DNA from 4 places in the Azospirillum sp. Sh1 genome. Region 3 is predicted to be linked to each of the others. Evidence: riboswitches for the same ligand, from Rfam matches in the RefSeq annotation. Region 3 holds a riboswitch; each other region holds the start of a gene.
What was found. A riboswitch is a leader RNA that binds a small molecule or an ion and turns the genes downstream of it on or off. The one in region 3 is predicted to bind thiamine pyrophosphate.

Region 1: another riboswitch for thiamine pyrophosphate. It lies ahead of FZ029_RS12775 (ABC transporter ATP-binding protein); the one in region 3 lies ahead of thiC (phosphomethylpyrimidine synthase ThiC).
Region 2: another riboswitch for thiamine pyrophosphate. It lies ahead of thiO (glycine oxidase ThiO); the one in region 3 lies ahead of thiC (phosphomethylpyrimidine synthase ThiC).
Region 4: another riboswitch for thiamine pyrophosphate. It lies ahead of FZ029_RS24040 (ABC transporter substrate-binding protein); the one in region 3 lies ahead of thiC (phosphomethylpyrimidine synthase ThiC).

What each region holds. Positions count from the first base shown of each region.
Region 1 covers NZ_VTTK01000010.1:103,252-107,919, forward strand. Annotated here, with positions in the region: gene FZ029_RS12765 (hypothetical protein) at 1-572, opposite strand, end outside; gene FZ029_RS12770 (acetoin utilization protein AcuC) at 747-1,874, opposite strand; TPP riboswitch at 2,022-2,128, shown strand; gene FZ029_RS12775 (ABC transporter ATP-binding protein) at 2,164-2,895, shown strand; gene FZ029_RS12780 (ABC transporter permease) at 2,892-3,659, shown strand; gene FZ029_RS12785 (ABC transporter substrate-binding protein) at 3,707-4,648, shown strand.
Region 2 covers NZ_VTTK01000020.1:101,870-106,537, reverse strand. Annotated here, with positions in the region: gene FZ029_RS19945 (thiazole synthase) at 1-184, opposite strand, end outside; gene thiS (sulfur carrier protein ThiS) at 306-515, opposite strand; gene thiO (glycine oxidase ThiO) at 512-1,693, opposite strand; TPP riboswitch at 1,685-1,784, opposite strand; gene FZ029_RS19930 (methyl-accepting chemotaxis protein) at 2,034-4,097, shown strand; gene mgtE (magnesium transporter) at 4,135-4,668, opposite strand, start outside.
Region 3 covers NZ_VTTK01000034.1:30,220-34,887, reverse strand. Annotated here, with positions in the region: gene FZ029_RS25795 (ribonuclease E/G) at 1-261, shown strand, start outside; gene greB (transcription elongation factor GreB) at 364-915, shown strand; gene thiC (phosphomethylpyrimidine synthase ThiC) at 1,072-2,799, opposite strand; TPP riboswitch at 2,920-3,053, opposite strand; gene FZ029_RS25780 (CorA family divalent cation transporter) at 3,130-4,116, opposite strand; gene FZ029_RS25775 (hypothetical protein) at 4,148-4,444, opposite strand; gene argB (acetylglutamate kinase) at 4,464-4,668, opposite strand, start outside.
Region 4 covers NZ_VTTK01000029.1:48,753-53,420, reverse strand. Annotated here, with positions in the region: gene FZ029_RS24045 (DMT family transporter) at 199-1,113, shown strand; TPP riboswitch at 1,147-1,262, shown strand; gene FZ029_RS24040 (ABC transporter substrate-binding protein) at 1,334-2,470, shown strand; gene FZ029_RS24035 (branched-chain amino acid ABC transporter permease) at 2,475-3,347, shown strand; gene FZ029_RS24030 (ATP-binding cassette domain-containing protein) at 3,340-4,668, shown strand, end outside.

The sequences.
Region 1 (4,668 bases), on a different contig from region 3:
GTGGCGGGCGGCACCGGTACGCCCCCCTTGCCGCCGGCCCTCGCATCGCCCCGCATGAAGGTCTTCTGGAACCCAAGCTTGAAGGGGAAGGCGACGTCGCACATCTGCTTCGCCTCGTCGAAGCTGGAGGCCCAGACCTCCGCCACGTTGGCGCAGCGCCAGATCGGGTTCACGGGCCCGCGGTCGCCGGCGGCCCTTGCGGCGGCCGACGCCTTCTCCTGGGTGACGGTGGCGACGAACTTCATCAGGCCGGCCTGCGGGTCGCCGACCTCGTGGACGAACATCGGCGGCTGCTCGGCCAGGTCGCGGATCTGTTTTTCCGCCTTGCGGATGTCGCTTTCCAGCCGGCTGCGGTCGGAGGACTGGCTGTTGCGGCGCTGAACCAGCTGGTTGACCCGGTTCTGAAGCTCCTGCGATTCCGCATGCAGCACATAGACCCGGTTCTCGATCTGCTCCAGACCGCTGCTCTTTTCCATGATGTTCGGCAGGAAATCCTTCAGCATCATGGCGACCGGTACAGCGGCCAGCATGATGATGACGATGGCGATCAGGAACAGCGTCGTGTTCGACATCCGCCCGCCCATTCTCCTACCCAAGCCCGGCCCAAGCACGCTCCAATCCAACGTCAACCGACGCGGAAGCTGCACCGGCGCAGTGGAATGAGGATCACCGAACAATCCAGGTCCGTCAACGAATCGTAACGGCTTGGTTCGAAATTCGTCCCAAATGAAACGATTCGCTGCGGATCAGGGCAGCGCCATCTCCGCCACCCGTTTCACCGCGTCGCGCACCGGCCCCGGCCGCCGTTCGTCGCCCAGCGTGGTGAACCAGTGTTCCGGCGGATTGCGGCCGGCGGCGCGGCTCCAGGTCAGGGCGCGCAACACCGCCTCCGCCTCCGCCGTCGGCTTGATCGCCGGGTCGATGCCGTTCATCACCGCCCAGATCCCGGCCCAGCAGCGCCCGACCGACCAGGGGTTATAGCCGCCGCCGCCCACCACCAGCACCCGCGGCGCCAGCGGCAGCAGTGCCGCAACCGCATCCCACAGGGCGCGGTTGGACAGCTCCAGCCGGCTCAGCGGGTCTTCGGCCAGCGCGTCGGCGCCGGTCTGGATCACCATCGCCTGCGGACGGAAGGCACGGGCCAGCGGCAGCACCGCCGCCTCCATCACATGCTCCATTTCGCTGTCGTTGAAGCCCGGCGGCACTGGAAGGTTGCGGGCCATCCCGCCGGCGCGGTCCTCCGCCTTGCCGGTGTAGGGCCAGCGGCCATCCTCATGGATGGAGATCGTCAGAACCCGGTCGTCGTCGGCGAAGGCCTCCTCCACCCCGTCGCCATGATGGGCGTCGAGATCGACGTAGAGCACCCGCTCCAGGCCATGGTCCAGCAGTTCCAGGATGCCCAGCACCGGCGCGTTGAAGTAACAGAATCCGCTGGCACGGTCGCGCCGCGCATGGTGGGTCCCCGCCGCCGGCGCATAGACCAGACCGGCTGGCCGGTCGCCCAGGATCCGGGCCGCCTGCAAGGCCGATCCACTGCTGTGGGCCGGCCGCCGGTACATCTCGGCGAAGACCGGATTCTCCAGCTTGCCGAGATTGTGGCGGGCGGCGGTGGCCTCATCCACCCGCTGTTCGGCCTCCGCCCGTTTCAGCGCCGCGATGTAATCGGCGGTGTGGAAGCGTGCCAGTTCCCGTTCGCTCGCCACATGGGTGTCCAGATAGACCTCGTCCGGCAGCCATCCCATGGCGCGGCTGAGGTCGATGGCGGTCGAGACGCGCGGGATCGCCAGCGGATGTTTCGGCCCGTAGGTCGAGCCGCGATAGATCTCGCCGCCGATGAACAGCGGGGTGCGAAAGGGCGTGGTCAGGGCTGGCACTCCATGATGCCCGCCAGAAACTAGGCGTGGCCACGCTCCGGTCAAGCGCCGGCTTCCAGGGGCCGGCTTCCGAAGTCGGACTTCCACTGGCCGGAACTCCGATCCGGCAATGCTTGCGGTCGCGGATCGTCCGCGCCTATAGTCGCCGCCTTCACTGGGGGGAGCCGATGGGCGGCTGAGAGGTCCTGTTGCGGGACGACCCCTGGAACCTGATCCGGTTCATGCCGGCGTAGGGATCAGTGATGCGGGACCGCACCCTCTCCACTTCCGTCAGAACGACATGCTTGCGATGACGCCGCTTTCGGTGACGATCTCGCGCGCCCGGCTGACCTATGGCGGCACGCTGCTGTTCTCGGACCTGACGCTGGAGCTGCCGGCCGGCCGGACCACCTGCCTGCTGGGACCGAGCGGCGTCGGCAAGACCACGCTGCTGCGCATTCTCGCCGGTCTGGCCGAGCCGGAACCACCGACGCAAGTCGTCACCGGCGATGGGCTGCCGCTGGCCGGCCGCATCGCCTACATGGCGCAACAGGACCTTCTGCTGCCCTGGCTGACCGTCCTCGACAATGTCCTCCTGGGCGACCGTCTGCGCCACCGCCGCCCCGATCCGGCGCGGGTGGAGCAGGCCCGCGCATTGCTCGACCGCGTCGGTCTGTCCGGGCGGGAGCGCGACCGCCCCGCCGCCCTGTCCGGCGGGCAGCGGCAGCGGGTGGCGCTGGCCCGCACGCTGATGGAGGACAAGCCGCTGGTGCTGATGGACGAGCCCTTCTCGGCGCTCGACGCCATCACCCGGCTGCGGCTGCAGGAAACGGCGGCGGAGACGCTGGCCGGCCGTACCGTCCTGATGGTCACCCACGACCCGCTGGAGGCGCTGCGCATCGGCGACCGCCTGCATGTGATGACCGGCCGCCCCGCCGCGATGGGGCCGGCGCTGGAGCCGTTGGGCCCGGTACCGCGCCGCGTCGACGATCCCGGCCTGCTGGCCCATCAGGCCGAGCTTCTGCGGAGGCTGGCGGAATGAAGGCGCTGCTGCGCGCCCTGGTCACCCTGCTGGTGCTGGTCGCCGCCTGGCAGGTGCTGGTCTGGGCCACCGGCCTGCCGCGCTACCTGCTGCCCAGCCCGCTGGCGGTGGCCGACGCGATGCAGAGGCAGGCGCCCCTGTTGCTGACCCACGGCCTGACCACCCTCTCGGAGATCCTCATCGGGCTCGTGGCCGGCGTGGCGCTGGGCGGGGTCAGCGCATTGCTGCTGGCGCGCTTCCGCACCGCCCGGCGCTGGCTGATGCCGCTGCTTCTGGTCAGTCAGGCGATTCCGGTCTTCGCCCTGGCGCCTCTGCTGGTCCTGTGGCTGGGCTATGGCATGGCCTCCAAGATCGCCATGGCGGTGCTGGTCATCTATTTCCCGGTGACGACCGCGCTGTTCGACGGGCTGCGGCGCACCGATCCCGGCTGGCTCGACCTTGCCCGCACCATGGGCGCCTCCCCCGCCGCCATCCTGTGGAGCATCCGCCTGCCGGCCGCCCTGCCCGCCTTCTGGTCCGGCGTGCGCGTCGCCGCCGCGGTGGCGCCCATCGGCGCGGTGATCGGCGAATGGGTGGGGTCGTCCTCCGGCCTCGGCTATCTGATGCTGCACGCCAACGCCCGCATGCAGATCGACCTTCTGTTCGCCGCCGTCCTGGTGCTGGGGCTGTTCGCGGTGACGCTGTACGCCGCCGTCGATGCGCTGGCCCGCCGCGCCCTGCCCTGGCAACCCGATACCCAACCTGCCGAAGACGCCAACCCTTAAGACGCCAACCCTCGAAGGGGGAGAGACACCCGATGAAGCACCTGCCAATGAAGCACCTACTCGCCGCCGGCCTGATGGCCGCCAGCCTGATGACCTCGCTTCCGGCCTTGGCCCAGGACAAGCTGTCCGTGATGCTGGACTGGTTCGTAAACCCCGACCACGCCCCGCTGGTGGTGGCGCAGGAAAAGGGCTTCTTCAAGGACGCCGGGCTGGACGTGACGCTGACCGCCCCGGCCGACCCCAACGATCCGCCGAAACTGGTCGCCGCCGGCGGTGCCGACATCGCCGTCTCCTACCAGCCGCAGTTGATCCTGCAGGTGGACGAGGGGCTGCCGCTGGTCCGCATCGGCACGCTGGTGTCGACGCCGCTGAACTCCGTCGTCGTGCTGCGCGACGGGCCGGTGAAGACGCTGAAGGACCTGAAGGGCCGCAAGGTCGGCTACTCCATCGCCGGCTTCGAGGACGCTCTGCTCGGCGCGATGCTGGAGAAGGAAGGGCTGAGCCTGAAGGACGTCGAGCTGGTGAACGTCAACTTCTCGCTCTCGCCGTCGCTGCTGTCGGGGCAGGTCGATGCGGTGATCGGCGCCTTCCGCAACTTCGAGCTGAACCAGATGGAGATCGAGAAGCATCCCGGCCGCGCCTTCTATCCGGAGGAGGAAGGGGTGCCCCCCTATGACGAACTGATCCTGGTCGCCCGCAAGGACAAGGCGAACGACCCGCGCTTCAAGCGCTTCCTGGCGGCGGTGGAGCGGGCGACGCTCTACATCCTGAACCATCCGGAGGAATCGCAGGCCGCCTTCGTCAAGGGCCGGCCGGAGCTGAACGACGAGCTGAACCGCCGCGCCTGGGCCGACACGCTGCCGCGCTTCTCCCACAGCCCGGCGGCGTTGGATGCCGAGCGCTACACCCGCTTCGCCGAGTTCCTGAAGGCGCGCGGCCTGATCAAGGCGGTGGCGCCGCTCGACCACTATGCGGTGGTGGTCAAGTAACCCCATCTGCTTGCAGACAT
Region 2 (4,668 bases), on a different contig from region 3:
CGAGGCTTTCCGAATAGCCGTCCAGGCTGATGCGCCGGATCGCCAGCGTGACCAGCTCGCTGCCGCTGGCCGCCAGCGCGTCGAGCATCACCTGCTGGTTCGGATAGCCGGCGGTGCCGAGGAAGAGACGGGAACCGAGGCTGCGCCCGGCGATGGTGAGGGTGTCGGGGGTGGAATGGAGCATGTGGGGAGCCTTTGCAAAGGCCCTCTCCCGAAGCCGCGACTCCCCGGAAAATCCCCCTCTCCCCAGGGGGGAGAGGGGATTCTTACCGTGTCGCGGGCCGGGAGAGGGAGATGTCAGGGGGTCAGCCGCCTTGGATCGGGCGGACGATTTCCAGGCTGTCGCCGGGCTGGAGCGGGGTTTCGGGCCAGCGGCGGCGGGGAACGACGGCGCCGTTCAGTGCGACGGCGACGCCCGGCGCACACTCGGCGATGCCGCGGCCGGCCAGGAACTCGGCGACGGACGCGGCGGACAGCGGCTCTTCGCGGCCGTTGACGCGGAGGACGGCGCTCATGCGGCGGCTCCCGCCGCAACGAATCGGCAGGCGGCGAAGGGGCGCAACAGCGGGTCGGTCTCGCCGGTCAGCACAAGCCGGGCGATGCCGTCGGCGGTCACCGGGGTCAGCAGGATGCCGTTGCGGTGGTGGCCGGTGGCGTGGATCAGGCCGGGAACACCGCTTTCGCCCAGGATCGGCGCATCGTCGCGGCTGCCCGGACGGAACCCGACCCAGGCCTCCTCGATCGGCAGTTCGGCGATGCCCGGCAGCGCCCGCCATGCCCCCTCCAGCAGGGCGAACTGCCCGCCGGCGGTCAGGCGGTCGTCGAAGCCGCGCTCCTCCGTCGTGGCGCCGATCAGCAGCCGGCCATCCAGCCGCGGGATCAGGTAGGTGCCCGGCGTCCACACCACATGGCGCAGCAGCGGCAACCGCGCGTCCATCCTCAGACAGACCATCTGCCCCTTCACCGGCCGCACCGGCGGCTTGGCGGCGGGCGGCAGTCCCGGCACCCCGGCCGACCAGGCCCCGGCGGCCAGCACCACCCGGTCGGCCCGGTGCAGAGTTTCAGCAACCCGCACGCCCACGGCGCGGCCGCCCTCCACCGCCAGCGCCACCTCGCCGCAGCGCTCATGCAGGCGGGCACCGGCAGCCTCGGCGGCGCAGCGCAGGGCGGCTGCGACCTTGCGGTTGTCGACCTGATGGTCGCCGGCACAGAACAGCGCACCGGCGACGCCGGGCTGCAGGAAAGGCTCGCGCCGCCGCACCTCGGCCCCGCTCAGCCATTCCACCGGCAAGCCCAGGTCGCGCTGGAAACCGTGCAGGAAACGGACCTTGGCGGCATCGTCGGCAGTGAGCGCGATGACCATCGTGCCTTCGCTGCGCAGATCGACGGCCATGCCGCTCGCGGCTTCGAGATCGCGGGCGAAGTCCGGCCACAGCGCCTGCGAGGCGCGGGTCAGCGGCAGCAGCCCCTCCTCGCCCGGTTCGGTTTCGACGCAGGCGGCCAGCATGCCGCCGGCGGCATGGGTGGCGCCGCGGCCGGCCTCTCCCCGCTCGAACACATCGACGCGGCAGCCGGCCGACGCCAGCCTCCAGGCGATGGCGAGGCCGATGCAGCCGGCGCCGATGATGGCGACGGATGGGCGGAATCCGGAGACGCACTCCGAAATAGAATACGGTTCTGGCGCATGGATCATGCGGCGGCTCCCTTCGCTGGAATTACCCAGACAGGTTCGATGGGTGTGTTCTCAGCCGCGCTACCACCGCGCGGCACCCCAGGCCTATGGCTCGCCTTATGCCAATGTTTCGCTGGCCCCACAAGCGGAATCGACACTCATCCATCCCGCCGCCCCACCCAGCCGACTGCCGCCGATGCGGCGACATGCCACAGCACAATAAGGAGTTCCCCGGATAAGAAACGCTACCAATCGGCAGCTAAACCATCCGTAAAATAAGCCATACCGGGGCACTCGCTGCAACAAACGGGCGCGACCGGTGTGCGGAACGAACAACAAAGACGACCGAGGATTCGCCAGCATGCTGTCATTCTTCCGCTCGGACGCTCCGAACGCCCCCATTTCCGGCAGTCCGGTCGGCAACCCGGCTGGCAAATCCGATCCGGCAACGCCGGCGACCGCGCCGGCGGAAGCGCCGGTCCGCAGCCTGTGCCTGCCGGCCGCCCAGATCGGCGCCACGGCGCTGGAGGGGCTGGGCTTCGCCGCCGGCGCGCCGGCTCTGGTCGTCGGCTTCGTGTCGCCGCATGTCGATTTCGCCGCCACCTCCCGCGCCCTGCGCTCCGCCCTTCCGCCGTCGACGCAACTGGTGCTGGTCTCCACCTCGGGCGAGCTGTGCGCGGCCGAAGGCCAGCCGCTCTATCGCAAGGCCGGCGACCGCTGGGACAGCGTGGTGCTGCAATCCTTCAGCCCGCGCCTGTTCGCCGGAGTCAGCATCCACACGGTGCCGCTGCATTGCGACGACCTGCGCGCCGGCCGCCCGACCCGCGACGTGCCGGCGCGGGTGGAGGCGATCCGCGGCGAGCTTGACCGCATCCGCGTCCCCTTCGCCGTCGACAGCCACGACACGGTGGCGTTGACCTTCATCGACGGCCTGTCGGCCAGCGAAAGCTGGTTCATGGAGGCGGTCTACCGGTCCGGCCATTTCCCCTGCCTGTTCATCGGCGGCTCGGCCGGCGGCAAGCTCGATTTCCGCAACACCCACCTGTTCGACGGCCAGCGCGTGCTGGAGAATTCGGCGGTGACCATTTTCCTGAAGATGGCGCCCGGCATCCGCTACGGCATCTTCAAGTCGCAGAATTTCCGCCCGACCCAGACCCGCTTCGCCGTGGTCGATGCCGACCCGATGCGCCGCATCGTGCGCAGCGTGATCGACCGCGACAGCTTCGAGGTCATCGGCTTCATCGACGCATTGGCCAAATCCCTGCGCTGCAAGCCGCAGGACCTGCCGGGCAAACTGGCCAACAACACCTTCGCCGTCGAGATGGAGGGGGAGCTGTTCGTCCGTTCCATCTCTGGCTTCGATTTCGAGAAGGGCGAGGTCGGCTTCTACTGTGACGTCAATCCCGGCGATTCGCTGTGTCTGGTGGAGGCGACCGACTTCGTCCGCCAGACGGAGGACGACCTCGCGGCCTATCTGCGCGGCAAGCCGCGACCGGTGGGCGCCATCCTGAACGACTGCATCCTGCGCCGGCTGAACAACCCGGACCAGCTGTCGCGGGTCCATGCCTTCGACGGGCTGGCCGCCGCCGGCTTCTCCACCTTCGGCGAACTGCTGGGCATCAACATCAACCAGACCCTGTCGGCGCTGATGTTCTTCGAGGTGCCGCCCGGCACCGCCTTTGCCGACGACATGGTCGACCGCTTCCCGGTGCATTACGCCCGGTTCCAGAGCTATTTCATCGCCACCCGCTACAACCGGCTTGAACTGCTCAGCCGCATCCGCAACGCGGTGATCGAGCGGATGCACAGCTATCTCGACGCGCTGGTGACGCTGACCGGCGGCGTGCAGGAGACCGCCAGCTATGCCGCGCGCATCGGCGGTTCGATGTCGGCGATCGAGGCGACGCTGAACCGCCACGCCACCCTGTTCGACGGCCACGCCGACCGCAAGGAGGCGCTGGTGCGCGAGTTCACCCAGCTCAACACCGTGGTGAAGAGCATCGAGAAGGTGCTGGCGGTGATCGACGGCATCGCCAGCCAGACCAACCTGCTGGCACTGAACGCCACCATCGAGGCGGCCCGTGCCGGAGAGGCGGGCAAGGGTTTCGCCGTGGTGGCGGCGGAAGTGCGCAAGCTGGCCAACGACACCAAGCAGACACTGGGCGACACCCGCCGCGCCATCGATCAGGTGGTGACCTCCGTCCGCTCGGTCGGCGGCCAGCTCGACGACACCAGCGCCCGCATGGACGAAGCCGCCTCCGCTTCGCAGGAGCTGCAGACCGACATCCATGCGGTGATCGACGAGGTGGAGGGGGCGCAGAAGGCCATCGAAGGCCGCCTGTCCGACATGAACGACCATGCCCGCCGCATGGAGGACATCAACCATTACATCGGCTTCCTGAAGCAGCTCGACCGGGCGGGGTGAGAGCACGCGCGGCGGGTGCCCCCACCCACCGCAGCACCTACAGCAGGAACACCGAAGCCAGCCCCAGGAAGGCCAGGAAGCCGACGACGTCCGTCACCGTCGTCAGGAACACCGCGCTCGACACCGCCGGATCGACCCCCAGCTTTTCCAGCCCCAGCGGGATCAGGGCGCCGCTCAGGCCCGCCACCACCAGATTGATGATCATGGCGAGCCCGATGACGATGCCGATCAGGGGGCCGTACCAGACCAGCGCGATCAGACCGACCATCACGGCGAAGATGCCGCCGTTGATGAGGCCGACCAGCAACTCCTTCCCCACCACGCGCAGCGCGTTGGCCGACGACAGGTCGTGCGTCGCCAGCGCGCGGACGACGACGGCCAGCGTCTGGGTGCCGGCGTTGCCACCCATCGAGGCGACGATCGGCATCAGCACCGCCAGCGCCACGATCTGCTCGATGGTGGCCTCGAACAGCGAGATGACGCCCGACGCCAGGAAGGCGGTGGCGAGGTTGATGGTCAGCCAGCCGACGCGGCTGCGGGCGATGTCGGCGATGCCGCTGAACACGCCGGT
Region 3 (4,668 bases):
CCGGCCAAGGGCCGCAAGCGCAAGGCCGCTGCCGCCGCCGAAGCCCCAGCGGAGGTCGCGACCGACAAGGCTCCGGCCAAGAAGGCGTCGCGCAAGCGCAAGGCCGCTGCCGAAGCTCCGGCGGAGGCCGCGCCGGCCGCCGCCGCGCCGGCTCCGGTGACCCAGCCCGCTCCGGCTGCCGAACCCGCCAACGAGCCGGCTCCCGCCGGTGACGAGGACGAGGCGAATGCCAAGCCGCGCCGCGGTTGGTGGAAGCGGTAAGCCCAACGGCCCAACCGGGACCTCTGGAACGGGAAAAGGCGCCGCAAGGCGCCTTTTCCTTTTCCCGGACGTTATCACCCCTGCCACAGGACAGGTCGGACCATGAGCAAAGCCTTCACCCGCGAGAACGACACGCCGGAAGACGACGACCTCGACGAACAGGCACCGCTGCCGCAGGGCTTCAAGAACTACATGACCCCGCCCGGCTTCCAGCGCATGCAGGAGGAACTGCGCCACCTGCTGCGGGTGGAGCGGCCGAAGGTGGTGGAGGTGGTGTCCTGGGCCGCCGGCAACGGCGACCGGTCTGAGAATGGCGACTATCTCTACGGCAAGAAGCGCCTGCGCGAGATCGACCGCCGCATCCGCTTCCTGAACAAGCGGCTGGAATCGGCCGTGGTGGTCAATCCGCAGGACCAGAAGAACCGCGAACAGGTTTTCTTCGGCGCCACCGTCACCTATGCCCGCGAGGATGGGTCCGAGAACACCATCACCATCGTCGGCGCCGACGAGGTCGACCCCGACCGCGGCCATGTCAGCTGGATCTCCCCCATGGCCCGCGCCCTGTTGAAGGCGCGGGAAGGCGATCTGGTGGACGTTCGCACGCCGGCGGGGATCGAACAGGTGGAGGTGCTGGAAATCAGGTACGCGGGGTGAGGAGTGGTTGTGGCGCGGTGCCCCCTCCCCATCCCTCCCCCGCTTCGCGGGAGAGGGGGTAGGACGCTTGTCAACGTGAGCTATTCGCGAAGCGGCGGAGTTCCCTCTCCCGCGAGAGCGGGGGAGGGTTAGGGAGGGGGCATCAGTGCCGAGACTTTACTCCGCCGCCGGCTGGTAGATCTCCCCGCCCGACTCGCGGAACTTCTGCGACATCTCGGCCATGCCGGACTCCGCGGCGTCGCGGATTTCCTGCGTGATCTTCATCGAACAGAATTTCGGCCCGCACATCGAACAGAAATGCGCGGTCTTGGCCCCTTCCGCCGGCAGGGTCTCGTCGTGGTAGGCCATCGCCGTGTCGGGGTCGAGCGACAGGGCGAACTGGTCGCGCCAGCGGAAGGAGAAGCGGGCGCGCGACATGGCGTCGTCGCGCAGCCGCGCCGCCGGGTGGCCCTTGGCAAGGTCGGCGGCATGGGCGGCGATCTTGTAGGCGATGACGCCGGCCTTCACGTCGTCGCGATCCGGCAGCCCAAGATGCTCCTTCGGCGTGACGTAGCAGAGCATCGCCGTGCCGAACCAGCCGATCATCGCCGCGCCGATGGCGCTGGTGATGTGGTCGTACCCCGGCGCGATGTCGGTCACCAACGGCCCCAGCGTGTAGAAGGGCGCTTCGCCGCACAGCGCGATCTGCTTCTCCACATTGTGCTTGATCTTGTGCATCGGCACATGGCCCGGCCCCTCGATCATCACCTGAACGTCGCGCGCCCAGGCGATCTTGGTCAGCTCGCCCAGCGTCTCCAGTTCGGCGAACTGCGCGGCGTCGTTGGCATCGGCCTGGCTGCCCGGCCGCAGGCCGTCGCCCATCGACAGCGCCACGTCATAGGCGCGGCAAATCTCGACGATGTCGGCGAAATGATCGTAGAGGAAATTCTCGCGATGATGGGCCAGGCACCATTTGGCGATGATCGAGCCGCCGCGCGACACGATGCCGGTCACCCGCTTGGCGGTCAGCGGTATGTGGGCCAATCGCAGGCCGGCATGGATGGTGAAATAATCGACGCCCTGCTCCGCCTGTTCGATCAGCGTGTCGCGGAACAGCTCCCAGGTCAGGTCCTCGGCCCTGCCATTCACCTTCTCCAGCGCCTGATAGATCGGCACGGTGCCGATGGGAACCGGGGAATTCCGCAGGATCCACTCGCGGGTCTGGTGGATGTCGGCGCCGGTGGACAGGTCCATCACGGTATCCGCACCCCAGCGGATCGACCAGACCATCTTCTCCACCTCCTCCTCGATCGAGGAGGTCACGGCGGAGTTGCCGATGTTGGCGTTGATCTTGGTCAGGAAGTTGCGGCCGATGATCATCGGCTCCGACTCGGGATGATTGACATTGGACGGGATGATCGCCCGCCCGCGCGCCACCTCGTCACGAACAAATTCCGGGGTGATGAAGTCGGGGATCTCGGCGCCGAAATCCTCGCCGTCGCGCGTTGCCTCCAACGCGGCGGCACGGCCGAGATTCTCGCGGACGGCGATGTATTCCATCTCCGCGGTGACGATGCCGGCACGGGCGTAGGCCATCTGGGTCACCGCGCCGCCGTCCTTGGCGCGCAGCACGCCGCTGTCGGTGGTCTCGACGTCGCCACGGGCCAGGATCCAGTCGCGGCGGTGCTTGGCCAACCCGGCCCGCACGTCGATGGCGACCGACTCGTCGGTGTAGGGACCGGAAGCATCATAGACGGTCAGCGGCGGCTCGCCGCCCGACAGCGCGATCTCGCGCATGGCGACACGCAGATCGGGAAAACGCGTGCCGGGCACATGGATTTTCCGCGACGACGGCAGCGGGCCGGTCGAAATGCGGATGGCGTTTTCGTTGAAGTCCTTAGGCATTGGGTTTCTCCGTCGGAGTTGGGCGGACAAACCCGGGACTGCGGACGGAGGTGCGGTATCTTCGTGCGGGCCATGCGCCCCGGAAATGTGGGGCCGATACGGCCGGACGGGGCGTGGTCGGCCCGTCACGAGGTCCCTCCCTTCGCCGGTATGACCCGGATCAGGTTCGAAGGGTCACCACGCTGCCGGCGACGCTTGGCGCCGTCCGGCCGTTGGTATCTCAGCCCCCTGTCGGGACCCCCCTGGAATGCGCCCATCCTGCCGCCGGCGGACGCACCTGTCAAAAGGAAAGCGCCGCGGACCATCCGCCTGCCATATTGTGGAAACGCGTCACATCCAGCGTTTCGACCGCACATAGACCATCGGCAGCAACGCCGACAGCAGCATCAACCCGAGGGCGCTGGCATAGCCGAAGGGCGAATCGCTGCCGGGCATGTCGGTGAAATTCATGCCGCCGATGCTGGCGACCAGGGTCGGCGGATAGAGCAGAACGGTCAGCACCGACACGATCTTGACGATCTCGTTCTGCTCGACGTTGATCTGTCCCAACGCCGTATCCAGCGCCAAAGCGACCTTGCCGGCCAGGAAACGGGCATATTGGTCGAGCCCGCGCAGGTCCTGCAGCGTGGTCTTGGCCCAGCGCCGCGTCGCCTTGCCCGAATTCCAGCCATCGCCGCGCGCCAGGAAATCGGTCATGCGGGTAAGGCTGGCTAGACTGACCCGCGCCTTGCCGATCAGATGCCCGGCATGGCCGATGCGCTTCAGCGTCTGCGCATCGTCCAGCGTTTCGCCGCGCGAGCGCAGCTTGCGCCCGCGGAAATGGCGGCGGTTCAGCGCATCCAACTCCACCCCCGTCCGCCGCAGCACGACGGAGGTCCGGTCGATCATCCCATCCACCAGCGCCGCCAGAACCAGCTCGCCACGGGCGGCCGAGATCTCGCCATGGGTGGCGCGGCGGCGGAAGGCCAGCAGCGCCTGCGGATCGATGTCGTGGATGGTCACCAGCCGCCGCCCGGCCAGCACGAAGCTGACGGTGGCGATGCGCGGCTCGTCAGTGTCGGCCCAGACCAGCGCGGTGACGGTCATGGTCAAGGCGCCGCCGGCCATGCGCAGACGGCTCGATTCCTCGATCTCCGCCATCTGCTCTCGGGTAGGCAGGCCGGTGCCGATCAGCACCTCCGCACGCGCCAACTCTTCGGACGTCGGATTGATGAGGTCGAGCCACACGGCGGAGTCGGGCAGCGGCGCCGCCTCGTCCGCGGCAGCCTCCCTGGCCCAGCGGAGCAGACCGCCGTCATTGACGAAGACATGCAGCAAGGCGGTGCTCCTTGCGTAAATCGAGACGGCGTTACGTCAACCGACCGCCGCGTCTCGGCTTCGCGGGCGGTTGCGCAGGCGGCGCCTTCTCCCCGTCATCGAGGTCCAGCGCCGCGCCCTCGGCCTTCAGCGCCTGTTCCAGCTTGCGGCGGAAGGCGCCGCCATCCCGCTTGGCGTCAAGGAAATGGCCGACCGCCTCCTTCGCCGCGTCGCTGTCATAGGGGACCTTGCCCAACGCCGCCAGCCTGGCGCGCTCCACCAGCTTCGGGTCCATCTTCTCACGGATGGCCTTCATCTGGCGGAGCAGGTCCTTGCGCAGGTCGCTCATCGGTCCCCCGTTTACGGAGTCAGGCCTTGCCGATCAGGGTGCCGGCACCGCCCTCGGTGAAGATCTCCAGCAGTAGGGCATGCGGCACCCGGCCATCCAGGATAACAGCGGCGTCGACGCCCTGCTCCACCGCGCTGATGCAGGTTTCGATCTTCGGGATCATGCCGCCCGATGCGGTGCCGTCGGCGATGGCCTTGTGGGCATCCGCCAGCGACATCTTCTCG
Region 4 (4,668 bases), on a different contig from region 3:
GCGGGAGAGGGGACTGCCGCCACTTCGCATACGGCACCCTCTCCCGCCAAAGGCGGGGGAGGGATGGGGAGGGGGCATCCGAAGACTGAACTCTGCCAAAACCTCACGCCTACCAGACCTGCGGTTGCGGCATTGGGACGCAGGCGGATTTGCCCATAATGTGGGCAACCTCCGCCATTGCCGTTCCGAACCAATTCCATGACCGACGCCGAGACCGCCGACCTGCTACCTGCCGAGGCCGATTCGGTTCCCTATGCCGTCGGCTGCTTCCTGGGGGCGATCCTGCTGTTCGCGGCGATGGATACGCTCATCAAGTTCCTGACCGCCGATTACCCGGTGCCGCAGCTGATGTTCGTGCGCTCGCTGGTCGCCTTCCTGCTGGTGGGCGGCTACACCCTGTGGCGCGGCGGCGGGATCGCGGCGATGCGGACGCGGCGGCCCTGGGGCCATGTCTGGCGGGCCTTCGCCGGGCTGATCTCGATGGGCTGCTTCTTCTATGCGTTCCGCGAACTGCCGCTGGCCGACGTCTATGTGCTGAGCTTCGCCGGGCCGCTGTTCATCACCGCCCTGTCCGCTCCGCTGCTGGGAGAGCCGGTGGGCTGGCGGCGCTGGGCCGCGGTGGTGGTCGGGTTCGGCGGCGTGGTGGTGATGGCCCAGCCATCGGCCGGGGCGCCGCTGGTGCCGGTCCTGGTCGGGCTGTGCGCCGCCCTGTTCTATGCGCTGGCGGCGCTGGCCGTGCGCGGCCTGTCGCGGACGGAGACCAGCGCGTCCATCGTGCTCTATCTGCTGCTGACGACGACTGTGGTCAGCGGTGCGCTGGCAGTGCCGGTGTGGACGGCGCCGACCGGCTTTGCGCTGGGGCTGATGGCGCTGGTCGGCGCGATCGGCGCCGGCGCACAGGTGCTGCTGACCCAGGCCTTCCGCCGTGCGCCTCCGGCGGTGGTGGCGCCCTTCGAGTACACCGGCATGGTCTGGGCCAGCCTGTTCGGCTGGCTGGTGTTCGGCGACCTGCCGACGGCGCCGGTTCTGGCCGGCGCCATGGTCATCATCGGCAGCGGGCTCTACATCCTGCATCGTGAAACGCTGGTGGCGCGCCGCCGGTTGGGTTCTTGACAGGACGGGGCCGGCGGCGACACTCTCGCCGCCTGTTCACGGCTGGGGTGCCCCTGCCTTTCGCCGGATCGGCGGATGCGGGGGCTGAGACAACACCCATCGAACCTGATCCGGGTCATGCCGGCGAAGGGAGCCGACCGGAACCCGACGGATCAGCCACAGACGCCCCGTCCCCTCCGCGTCGCTCCGGTTGCCGGCGCGAGTTGAGGAGTTTTCGGTCATGCGGCGCGCGCTTCCCCTTCTGATCGGCCTGCTGGCGGCCACGTCCTGCCTGTCTCCGGCGGCGCGGGCCGACGACACGCTGTCCTTTCCGGTGCTGGTGCCGCTGACCGGCTTCCTGTCGCTGGAAGGCACCAGCCAGCGCAATGGTGCCGTCCTGGCGCTGAAGCAGACGCCGGCCGGCGTCGCCATCGCGTCGGAGGTCGTCGACACCGGCACCTCGCCCGAGGCGGCGGTGACGGCGCTGGAGCGGGCGGCCGGCAGCGGCACGGTCGGGGCGGTCGCCGCCAGCATGCTCGGCACCCAGATGCTGGCGATGCTGCCGCTGGCGCAGGAGTTGAAGCTGCCGCTGGTCACCGTGTCGGGCACCGCGTCGATCACCGAGCAGGGCAACCCCTGGGTCTTCCGCTTCTTCCCCGGCGACGCCGTGACCAAGTCCGCCCACGCCCGCTATGTGGTGGAGGAGTTGGGCAAGCGGCAGCCGGCGATCATCTATCAGACCACCGCCTATGGCCAGAGCGGCAAGACCCATCTCGACGCCGCCTTCAAAGCGCTGGGCGTGACCCCGGTGTTCGAGGAGGGGGTGGACCCGGCGGCCAAGGACCTGCTGCCGGTGCTGACCAAGGCGCTGGCCGCCAAGCCGGACGTGCTGGTGCTGCATCTGCATTCCGGTCCGACCGCGCTGCTGCTGCGGCAGGCGGCGTCCAGCGGCGTGACCCTGCCGATCGTCGCCGGTTCCGCCATGCATCAGCCGAGCACCGCGGCCCTGCTGGAACCGGCGGAACTGAAGGGCGTCTGCGCCGAGACCGCGGCCTCGCCGATTTCAGGCGACACGCCGGAGGTCAAGGCCTTCACCGACGCCTACCGCACCGCCTTCGGCAAGGAACCGGACGCCTTCGCGCTCGGCCAGTATGACGGCATGACGATGGTGCTGGAGGCGGTGAAGGCCGGCGCCCGGACGCCGGACGCCATCCGGAAAGCACTGTCGTCGGAGACGTTCAAGGGTCTTGCCATGACCTACAAGTCCGACGGCAAGGGCAACATGGCCCATTCCGCCGTCATCGTCTGCTATGACGGGACCAGCCGCGTGCCGACGCTGGTGAAGCGGTACGACGACCCGACACTCGCGGCGAAGTGAGCGGATGGCGGCGTTTCAACTGCTGGTCAACGGGGTGGCGCTGGGGGCGGCCTATGCCCTGGTGGCGTTGGGCTTCGTGCTGGTGCTGAACGCCACCTCGGCGGTGAACTTCGCCCAGGGCGACCTCGTGATGGCCGGCGGGCTGCTGGCGGTGGCGCTGGCGCCCCTGATCCCGTTGCCGGGCATCGTCCTGCTGCCGGTGGTGCTGGTGCTGATGGCCGCGCTGGGGTTGCTGATGGCGCTGGCGGCCTATCTGCCGCTGCGGCGCCGGCCGCCGGTGTCGGTCTTCATCAGCACCATCGCGGTCGGCATCATCCTGCAGAACGGGGCCGCCATCCTCTTCGGGCCGGAGCCGCGCGCCGCACCGCCGCTGTTCGGCGACGATACCCTTCATATCGCCGGGCTGGCGGTGCCGGAGCAGTCGCTCGCCATCGTCGCGGTGGCGGCCCTGCTGATCGGCGCGCAGCAATGGGTTTTCGCGCGCACCCAGCTTGGCCGCCGGCTGCGCGCGACGGCGCAGGATCCGGAGATGGCGCGTGCCTGCGGCGTGCCGGTCACCGCCATGATCCTGGTGACCTTCGCCATCGGCGCCGCCTGTGCCGGGGCGGCGGGGCTGTTGCTGGCCAACCGCTATTTCGTCACGCCGACATCGGGCGGGGACCTGATCCTGAAGGCCTACATCGCGGTGACGGTGGGCGGCTGGGGGTCAGTGCCGGGGGCGGTGGTGGGGGCGCTGCTGATCGCGCTGTTCGAGGTGGGGGTATCGTCGGTGCTCTCCTACCCGGTGGCGCTGGGGGCCTTGTACCTGACGCTGCTGGCGATCCTGGTCCTGCGGCCGCAAGGGCTGTTCGGCGAAGCGGCGCGCCGCCGTGGCTGAGCGTCGGTCTGCCGTCATTCTCACCGCCGGCGCCCTCGCCCTGCTGGTATACGCGCTCGCCTTCGCCTCGCCCTACGGCCTGCGCGTCCTGACCGTCGCCGGGGTCTATGCGCTGGCGGCCTTCGGCTTCCAGATCGTCTTCGGCCTCGGTGGCGCGCTGTCGCTGGCGCAGGGTGCCTTCTTCGGCGTCGGCGCCTATGTGACTGGCATCCTCGGCAGCCGCCATGGGCTCGGCTTCGAGGCGACTTTTCCGCTGTCGATGCTGGTTCCGTTTCTGCTGGCGTTGCCGGTTGGTTTGGCGGTGCTGCGGCTGGAGTCGCATTACTTCGCCCTTGCGACGCTGGGGATCGCGCAGGTGCTGCATCTGCTTGCCGTGAACCTGCCGGAGCTGACCGGCGGCTCCAACGGGCTGGCCGGCGTGCCGGCGGTGGTGCTGTTCGGCTGGGCGGTGCCGCGCGGGCTGCCGATGGCCGGGCTGGTCTGGGGGCTGGTGGCGCTCGGCGGGCTGATCGGCTGGCGGGTGGCGCGCGGGCGCCTTGGCCGGGCGCTGACCATGCTGCGTGACGATCCGCTGGCTGCGGGAACGCTGGGGCTGGATGTCGGCCGGCTGCGGCTGGCCGCCTTCGGCATCAGCGCGCTGTTCGCCGGGGCCGCCGGAGCGCTGGCGGTCCACACCCAGCGCGTCGTGTCGCCGGAGGTGCTGGAATTCCCGGTCATGGTCTCCATCCTCACGATATCCATCGTCGGCGGGCGGGGGCGGATGGCCGGGGCGGTGCTGGGCGCCGTGCTGCTGCTGCACCTGCCGGAATGGTTCCGCTTCCTGGAGCGCGGCTATCTGGTGATCTACGGCGCCGCGCTTCTGCTGACCGTCGTGCTGGCGCCGGACGGGCTGACCGGGCTCCTCCACCGCCTCACGGCCCGCTTGGGCGGCGGCAAGCCCCGTGCGCTGGCGGAGGCGAGGGAGCCGCCGACGCCACCCGCCCTGCCGGAGGGGCTGGTGGTCGAGGGCTTGCGGAAGTCCTTCGGCGGCGTGCGGGCGGTGGACCGTGTGTCGCTGGACCTGCGGCCGGGCACCATCACCGGGCTGATCGGGCCGAACGGGTCGGGCAAATCCACGGTCATCAACCTGCTGTCGGGGCTGGAGCGGCCGGATGCCGGGCGCGTGCGCCTCGGCGGGCTGGAGGTCACCGGCGCCCGCGCCGACCGGCTGGCCCGTGCCGGACTGGCCCGCAGTTTTCAGGCGGCCCTGCTGCCCACCGGAGCGGGGGTGCTTGAGGCGGTGGCCGCCGCCCGTCTGGCCTTCGATCCGGACGCCGCGACG